2 regions of the Streptomyces sp. WAC04114 genome follow, and region 1 is predicted to be linked to the other one. Evidence: riboswitches for the same ligand, from Rfam matches in the RefSeq annotation. Region 1 holds a riboswitch; the other holds the start of a gene.

Region 1 (4,218 bases):
GGCGCCGGTCTTGATCTGGCCGCAGTTGGTGGCGACGGCCAGGTCGGCGATGGTGACGTCCTCGGTCTCGCCGGAGCGGTGCGACATCATGCACTTGAAGCCGTTGCGCTGGGCCAGCTCGACGGCGTCCAGGGTCTCGGTGAGCGAGCCGATCTGGTTGACCTTGACCAGGAGCGCGTTGGCCGCGCCCTCCTCGATGCCACGGGCGAGGCGCTCGGGGTTGGTGACGAACAGGTCGTCGCCGACGAGCTGGACCTTGTCACCGAGCTTGGCGGTGATGGTCTTCCAGCCCTCCCAGTCGTCCTCGAACAGCGGGTCCTCGATGGAGACGAGCGGGTACGCGTCGACGAGCTCCGCGTAGTACTCGGTCATCTCGGCCGCCGAGCGGTCCTTGCCCTCGAAGGTGTAGACGCCGTCCTTGTAGAACTCGGAGGCGGCGACGTCGAGCGCCAGGGCGATCTGCTCGCCGGGGGTGTAGCCGGCCTCGTTGATCGCCTCGAGGATGAGGTCGAGGGCCTCGCGGTTGGAGCCGAGGTTCGGGGCGAAGCCGCCCTCGTCGCCGAGGCCGGTGGCCAGGCCCTTGCTCTTCAGGACCTTCTTCAGCGTGTGGTAGACCTCGGCGCCCCAGCGCAGGGCCTCGGAGAAGGACTCCGCGCCGATCGGGGCGATCATGAACTCCTGGATGTCCACGTTGGAGTCGGCGTGCGAGCCGCCGTTCAGGATGTTCATCATCGGCACCGGCAGCAGGTGCGCGTTGGGGCCGCCCAGGTAGCGGAACAGCGGCAGGTCGCTGGCCTCGGAGGCGGCGTGGGCGACGGCGAGCGAGACGCCGAGGATGGCGTTGGCGCCGAGGGAGCCCTTGTTGTCGGTGGCGTCCAGGTCGAACATCGCCTGGTCGATCAGGCGCTGCTCGGTGGCGTCATAGCCGACCAGCTCCGGGCCGATCTGCTCGATGACCGCGAGGACGGCCTTCTCCACACCCTTGCCGAGGTAGCGGTTCGAGTCGCCGTCGCGGAGCTCGATGGCCTCGAAGGCGCCCGTGGAGGCGCCGGACGGGACGGCGGCACGACCGGTGCTGCCGTCGTCGAGGCCGACCTCGACCTCGACCGTGGGGTTGCCTCGGGAGTCCAGGATTTCCCGGGCTACGACGACGTCGATGGACGGCACGAGCATCTCCTTCTTGATGTGACGCGGTACGCGGGTCGCGTGGACCCGGCGAGGTGCGGGCCCGGTGGCTCGCGACATGAGCCTAACCGGCCCGGGGCGATCGGCCACCGGGTCGCCCACCCCATGGACAGAACCGAGCGTAAATTGTTTCCGAACGGAACAAAGCCGGTTGCCGAAAAAACCCCGCCCCGGTGCGTACGGGGGATGACGCACCGGGGCGGGGAGCCTGTGGACCCTGGGCGGGTCCGGGCGGGCCGGGGCCCTGCCGGGCCCCGTGGGCGCTGCTTACTTCAGGTGCAGCTGCTGGCCCGGGTAGATCAGGTTGGCATCGTCGATGATGTCCTTGTTCAGCTCGTAGAGCTTCTCCCAGCCGCCCTTGACCTTCTCGTCCGCGGCGATCGTGCTGAGGGTGTCACCCTTGACGACCTTGTACTCGCCGTCGCCCTTCTCGACCTTCTTGCCGGTCGGGGTAGTGACGGTCTTCTTGGCCGCCGGGCGCTCGTCGGAGCGGGAGGCCGGCTGCTGGGTCTCACGGGACTCGGTGCTCTGCTGCTGGCTCTGCGAGGAGCTGCCCGAGTCGTCCGAGGAACCGCCACCGGTGTACGCGGCGCTCGACAGGCCCTTGCCGCAGACCGGCCAGGCGCCCTTGCCCTGACCCGCGAGGACCTTCTCGCCGATCTCGATCTGCTGCGCCTTGGTTGCCTGGTCGGCGGTGGCGGCGTACTTGGTGCCGCCGTAGCCGGCCCAGGTGGAGGCGGAGAACTGCAGACCGCCGTAGTAGCCGTTGCCGGTGTTGATGGACCAGTTGCCGCCGGCCTCGCACTGGGCGACGGCGTCCCACTCGGAGGCGGTGGCGGCGGATGCGTTGCCGGCCGCCATCAGCGGGGCGGCGACGGCGGCACCGGCGACACCGGCGACGGCGATGGCACGGGTGGCCTTGGACGGACGGCGGTGCTTGCCCTTGCCGGAAAACAGCATGGTGGATCCCCTCACCGACGCCTGCGAGGTGAGCTGTCGGGTTCGGGCCGGTTGAGTTGCCCGGCCGCGCCCCTCCCGGGACGCGGCTTCACCCCAAGCCCTTCCGGCGCAACTGGCCGGTCGGGCACCTACCTTGGGTCCCCCGCTCCTGCCTACGGCGCTTGACGCGACGACTGTTCCCGTGCGGCCGCTGGCAGGATTCGGCGTTGCGGCAGCCGGGGCTCGCGATGGCGAGCGGTCACGACCGTAGACACGCGATCCACGGAATTTCAAAGACGATCAGGGCTTCTGAGATCTATCTCTCACGGGCCCCAAACGGGACATCATTCGCGAATCGGGGCGCTAACTCGCGCGGTTTCGGGGCGACTTCCGCCCCGGTTTCCGCACTGCCCGAACCGCTACTTCTCGTCCGCTTCGCCCTCGACCGTGAGCTTCTCACCGGGGAGGATGAAGTCCGGGTCGGAACCGACGGCCTTCTCGTTGCCCTCGTAGAGCGCGTGCCATCCGCCGCTGACGTCAAGGGAGTCGGCGATGGACCAGAGACTGTCGCCGACTCCCACGATGTAGTTGCCCTGAACGGCGTCGCCGGAGCCCTCGGCCCCGCGCGAGGCGTGACGGCCCGTGGACTCGTCCGCACGGCCGCTGTCGGACGGGAGGGATTCGTCGGCACTGGGGCCGCGGTGGCGGCCGGAGCCGGCGTCGGTCAGGGCCGAGGAGTCGTCACCCTGGCGCGCGTCGCCGGCCTCGCCGCTCTCGGGGGTGGCCGAGGGAGAGCTGCCGGACTCCTTGCCCCGCGACGTGGAGTCGGCGGATTCTCGCGACTTGTCCGACTTGTCCCTTTCATCCTCCGTGTCGGGCGACGACGATGGCGACGAGGAAGGGCTCGCGGAAGGCGACGACCCGAGCGAGTCAAGCAGGCCGGACGAGTCCGTCGGGTCGGACGAGTCGGACGAACCGGACGCGCCGGAGTCCGCGCCCTTGCCCTGCTCGAGCCCGGAGAGCAGCCCGCAGGTGCGCCACGCGCCGACCCCCTGGTCGGCGAGGATTCTTTCGGCCACGGCTATCTGCTGGGAGCGGCTGGCCAGGTCGGCGCTCGCGGCGTAGTCGAGGCCGCCGTGGTTCTCCCAGTCCTCCTGGGACAACTGCAGGCCGCCGTAGTAGCCGTTGCCGCTGTTCTGGCTCCACGCGCCGCCGGTCTCGCAGTCCGCGACCCGGTCCCAGGTCGTGCCGTCGGCCGCACTGGCGCCGGAGGCCCCGAGGAGCGGGATCGCGATGGCGGAGCCGGTCACTCCGGCCGCGACGAGGAGAGCCGGAGCCTGGCGGGGGCGACGGTGCCGACCGTTCCCGGAGAGCATACGGAGACCTTTCGCAAGACAGCAGTGACCGACGCGGCGTGATTCCCCGCCGCGTTGATGGGTGAACGTATCGGCAGTCGATCACTTGTCACAAGTTCATGCCGCGCAGATCACGTGAAGATCACAGGTCTGATGTTTCGTCACCTTCAGTCGGCGCTGCCGGTGCTGCCGGTGCTGCCGGTGCGAATTCCACCGGCAGCGTGCGCAGTCCGCGCATGATGAGGCCGCCGCGCCACCGCAGTTCGGCCGGATCCGCGGCGAGCCGGAGGTCCGGGAGGCGGGTGAGCAGGGTGGCGAGCGCGGTCTGGCCCTCCAGGCGGGCGAGCGGGGCGCCGAGGCAGTAGTGGATGCCGTGGCCGTACCCGAGGTGCTGGTTGTCGCGGCGGGAGAGGTCCAGCACGTCCGGATCGGCGAACCGCTCCGGGTCCCGGTCCGCGGCGGCGAGCACGACGAGGACGGGGTCGCCGGCCTCGATGCGCTGTCCGCCGAGGCTGAGGGACTCCGTGGCGAAACGCCAGGTGGCGAGCTCGACCGGGCCGTCGTAGCGGAGGAGTTCCTCGACGCCGGTCTCCAGCAGGCCACTCTCCCCGGCGGCGAGCGACGCCTGGAGCCGAGCGCGCTGCCCGGGGTGGGTGAGCAGGGCGTAGGTGCCGTTGCCGATCAGGTTCACGGTCGTCTCGAAACCGGCGAACAACAGGATGAAGGCCATGGCCGCCGC
Region 2 (4,218 bases), on a different contig from region 1:
CGAATCCCTCGTCCGTCAGCGCCGCGATGCTGCCGCGCCTGTCGTGGCGGCAGGCCTCGCGCCGCAGCATCCCGTCCTTCTCCAGCCGCGTGACCGCGTACGTCAGCCGGCTGCGCGTGATCTTCAGCCGCTCGGCGAGATCGGTCATGCGCAGCCGCCGTTCCGGGGACTCCGACAGGACCGACAGGATGGAGTAGTACAGGTGCGGCATGCCGGCGTCCTGCTGGAGCTGCCGGTCGATCGCGTCCTCCAGGAGCAGCGAGGCGGCGATGTAGGCGCGCCAGGCGCGCTGCTCATCGGGGCTGAGCCAGCGAGTCGTCATGCCGCCAGTGTAGGTTTGTTTCAAACTTGAACCAAGCCCTGTCCCGTCCCGCCGTCCCGACCAGCCGCGGAGCACCGATGCCTCACCCGTACGTCCTGCTGTCCGCCGCCGTCTCCCTCGACGGCTACCTGGACGACACCGGACCCGACCGGCTGCTCCTGTCCGGCCCGGCCGACTTCGACCGGGTCGACGAGGTCCGGGCCGGTGTCGACGCCATCCTGATCGGCGCCGGCACCATCCGCGCCGACAACCCGCGGCTGCTGGTGTACTCGGAGCAGCGCCGGGCCGCCCGCACGGCCGCCGGCAAGCCCGAGTACCCCCTCAAGGTCACCGTCAGCGGCTCCGGCGACCTCGACCCGGACGCCCGCTTCTGGCACACCGGCGGCGAGAAGGTCCTCTACACCACCGACCGGGGCGCCGAGCGGGCCCGGGCCCTGGGCCTCGCCACCGACGTCGTCCCGCTCGGCGCCGACCTCGACTGGCGGCGGCTGCTCACGCACCTGCACGACGTCCGGGGTGTGGGGCGGCTCATGGTCGAGGGCGGCGGCATGATCCACACCCAGCTCCTCACCCAGGGCCTCGCCGACGAACTCCAGCTGGTCCTCGCCCCGCTCTTCGTGGGCGACCCCCGGGCCCCCCGTCTCTTCGGCCCCGGCGGCTACCAGGGCGGCCGGCTCCGGCTGCGGGAGTCGCGGCAGATCGAGGACGTGGTCCTGATGCGCTACGAGCCGACCGCCCCGGGGACCGGCCCCCTGCCTGTCGCCGCCGACCACCACTGGCTGGCCCTCGCCTGCGAGCTGGCCGAACGGTGTCCGCCGTCGGACACGGCGTTCAGCGTGGGCGCGGTCGTGGTCGCCGCCGACGGCACGGAACTGGCCCGCGGCCACTCCCGCGAGGCCGGCGACCCGGTCGTGCACGCCGAGGAGGCGGCCCTCGCCAAGCTCGATCCGGCCGACCCGCGCCTGCCCGGCGCAACGGTGTACAGCAGCCTGGAGCCGTGCGCCCGCCGCGCCTCGCGCCCCGCTCCCTGCGCCCGGCTGATCCTCGACGCGGGTGTACGGCGGGTCGTCACGGCCTGGCGCGAGCCCGACACCTTCGTCACGGACGCCGACGGCAGCGGCCTCCTCGCGGCCGAGGGGGTGGAGGTCGTCGTCCTCCCGGAACACGAGGATCGGGCCAAGGCGCCGAACCGGCATCTGCCGGGCTGAGCGCGGCCCGGTCGGTGGGTGTGCGCGAGTGGTCCCGCGGATGGCGTACACTGGTGACACAACGACGCGGGGTGGAGCAGCTCGGTAGCTCGCTGGGCTCATAACCCAGAGGTCGCAGGTTCAAATCCTGTCCCCGCTACTGAAGGCCGAGGGCCGGAATCCGAAAGGGTTCCGGCCCTCGGTGTTTTCTCGATGTCGCCCCGGTACTTTCCCGCTGGTTGCCTCGGTAGCTCACTACGGTCGGTGAGCGAACCGTCCCGTTCCGCATAACAACTGACGCACCGTCAAAAACCGTCAGTCACTTGCGATGCGGTCAACTCGCCCGATTTGGTCCGGTCATGGCAGGTAAGTCCGCGCGAAAAAGGTTAATGATCAAGTGGAACCGCTGGAATACCCCTCGCGCCTCCATTAACGTTCGATAACGCAGCGCGGTCGTCCCAGCCGTCACAGAAGGCGGCTCCGTGCGCACGCGCCGAATCCCGAAAGGGAACCGGGGAACCACCACTTGGGGTGAATCGGGCGGATGCCACCGTGGAAGCACGGCAGGTATACGCGCGTAGGAGACCTTCCTGCTCCGAACCCGTCAGCTAACCCGGTAGGCGAGAAGGAAGGAAAGGAGTACGCCCACGTGGCGTCCAACCGGCTTGCCCCCGCGGCCCCGTACGCGCCGAAGCGCGAGAACGACACCTTCGGCTTCGGCGGCCAGCGCACCGACGAGGGCCCGTTCCAGGAGTGGAACCCCACCGAGGAGTCCATCCGTCCCGTCCGTGGCCGGCATCGCGTCACCAAGCAGCGCGGCGGAGGTCTCGCCCGCAGCTCCACCGTCCTGGGCGTCGGTGTCATAGCCGCCGTGGGCGCCGGCGGCATGGCCAGTGCCCAGACCGGCAAGCCCCCGGTGTCCATCTCCGTGCCGGACCTGCCCTCGGTGGGTTCCCTCATCTCGGACGACGACACCCCCGAAGGTTCCGCCACCCCGCTCAGCAGCCTCGGCACCGCCGCCGCGGACACGGCGGAGGACGCGTCCGGCGCCCGTGCCGGCGCCGGTGACGCGCTGCGCGCCCGGATCATGGCGCAGGTCGAGCACCAGCAGGAGCAGATCGAGACCAAGGCCGCCGAGGACGCCGCTGCCGCCGCCGAGAAGGCGGCCAAGGAAGCGGTCGCCAAGGCGGAGCAGGAAGCCAAGGCCAAGGCCGCCGAGGCCAAGAGGAAGGCGGAGGAGGAGGCCGAGAAGAAGGCCGAGGCCGAGCGGCTCGCCGCCCTCGCCAAGCAGTTCACGCTGCCGACCTCCTCGTACACCCTCACCTCGACGTTCGGCCAGGCCGGCGCCTACTGGTCCTCCGGCTACCACACCGGCCTCGACTTCGCCGCCCCCACGGGCACACCGATCAAGGCCGTCCACAGCGGCACCATCACCGAGGCGGGCTGGAACGGCTCCTACGGCTACAAGACCGTCCTCACCCTCGATGACGGCACCGAGATCTGGTACGCGCACCAGTCCTCCATCGGCGTCAGCGTCGGCCAGAAGGTCAGCACCGGCGACGTCATCGGCCGCGTGGGCGCCACCGGCAACGTCACCGGGGCGCACCTGCACCTCGAGGTCCACTCCGGTGGATCCGCCAGTGGCATCGACCCGCTGGCCTGGCTGCGGGGCAAGGGACTGAACCCGTAAGCGGTACACCCGGTGTTTACGGGAGTTTTGCATCCGTAGCGGAATGAGGTCTTCCCTTGCGGTCGTTGACACCGGGCATGACGTCTCTTCGTAAGCTCGGTACTTCCGACCTCGAGGTCTTCCCCCTCGCCCTCGGTGGCAACGTCTTCGGCTGGACCGCCGACCAGGAGCGGTCGTTCGCCGTCCTCGACGCCTACACCGCCGCCGGCGGCAACTTCGTCGACACCGCCGACGTGTACTCGGCGTGGGTCGACGGCAACCAGGGTGGTGAGTCCGAGACGATCCTCGGCACGTGGCTCGAAGCACGCGGCAACCGCTCCGACGTCGTCGTCGCCACGAAGGTCAGCCAGCACCCCGAATTCCGGGGCCTGTCCGCCGCCAACATCAAGGCCGCCGCCGACGCCTCCCTGCGACGCCTGCGCACCGACCACATCGACCTCTACTACACGCACTTCGACCAGCCCGAGGTGCCCGTCGAGGAGATCATCGGCGCGCTCGACGAACTCGTGAAGGCCGGCAAGGTGCGGCACATCGCCGCCTCCAACATCTCCGCCGAGCGGCTGCGGGCGTCCCTGGAATTCTCCGACCGCGAGGGCCTCGCCCGGTACGTCGCCCTCCAGCCGCACTACAACCTGGTCTCCCGAGACACGTACGAGGGCGAGCTCCAGGACCTCGCCGAGCGGGCCGGCCTCGCCGCCGTCCCGTACTACGCGCTCGCGTCCGGCTTCCTCACGGGCAAGTACCGGCCCGGTACGCGGGTCGAGAGCGCGCGGGCGGGCGGCGCCGCCAAGCATCTGGAGACCGAGCGGGGGCGGCGGGTTCTCGACGCCCTCGACGAGGTCGCCGCAGCGCACGACGCTCCCGTCGCCACGGTGGCCCTGGCCTGGCTCGCCGCTCAGCCGACCGTGGCGGCGCCGATCGCCTCCGCGCGGACGGTGGAGCAGCTGTCCGCGCTGCTCGGCGTGGGGGAGCTGACGCTCTCGGAGGCCGAGGTGGCACGGCTCACGGAGGCCTCGGCC

The links. Region 1 has a riboswitch for cyclic di-AMP ahead of K4G64_RS34615 (transglycosylase family protein). Riboswitches for the same ligand answer to the same signal wherever they lie in the genome.
Region 2: it holds a riboswitch for cyclic di-AMP, as region 1 does, so the genes downstream of both, K4G64_RS25920 (M23 family metallopeptidase) here and K4G64_RS34615 (transglycosylase family protein) in region 1, are expected to answer to the same signal.

Annotation. Positions count from the first base shown of each region.
Region 1 covers NZ_JAIGQA010000214.1:5,267-9,484, forward strand. The annotation lists gene eno (phosphopyruvate hydratase) at 1-1,167, opposite strand, end outside; gene K4G64_RS34615 (transglycosylase family protein) at 1,453-2,145, opposite strand; cyclic di-AMP (ydaO/yuaA leader) riboswitch at 2,149-2,315, opposite strand; gene K4G64_RS34620 (transglycosylase family protein) at 2,544-3,500, opposite strand; gene K4G64_RS34625 (cytochrome P450) at 3,622-4,218, opposite strand, start outside.
Region 2 covers NZ_JAIGQA010000117.1:8,897-13,114, reverse strand. The annotation lists gene K4G64_RS25935 (MarR family winged helix-turn-helix transcriptional regulator) at 1-322, opposite strand, end outside; gene K4G64_RS25930 (dihydrofolate reductase family protein) at 400-1,530, shown strand; tRNA gene K4G64_RS25925 (tRNA-Met) at 1,596-1,669, shown strand; cyclic di-AMP (ydaO/yuaA leader) riboswitch at 1,991-2,147, shown strand; gene K4G64_RS25920 (M23 family metallopeptidase) at 2,159-3,199, shown strand; gene K4G64_RS25915 (aldo/keto reductase) at 3,277-4,218, shown strand, end outside.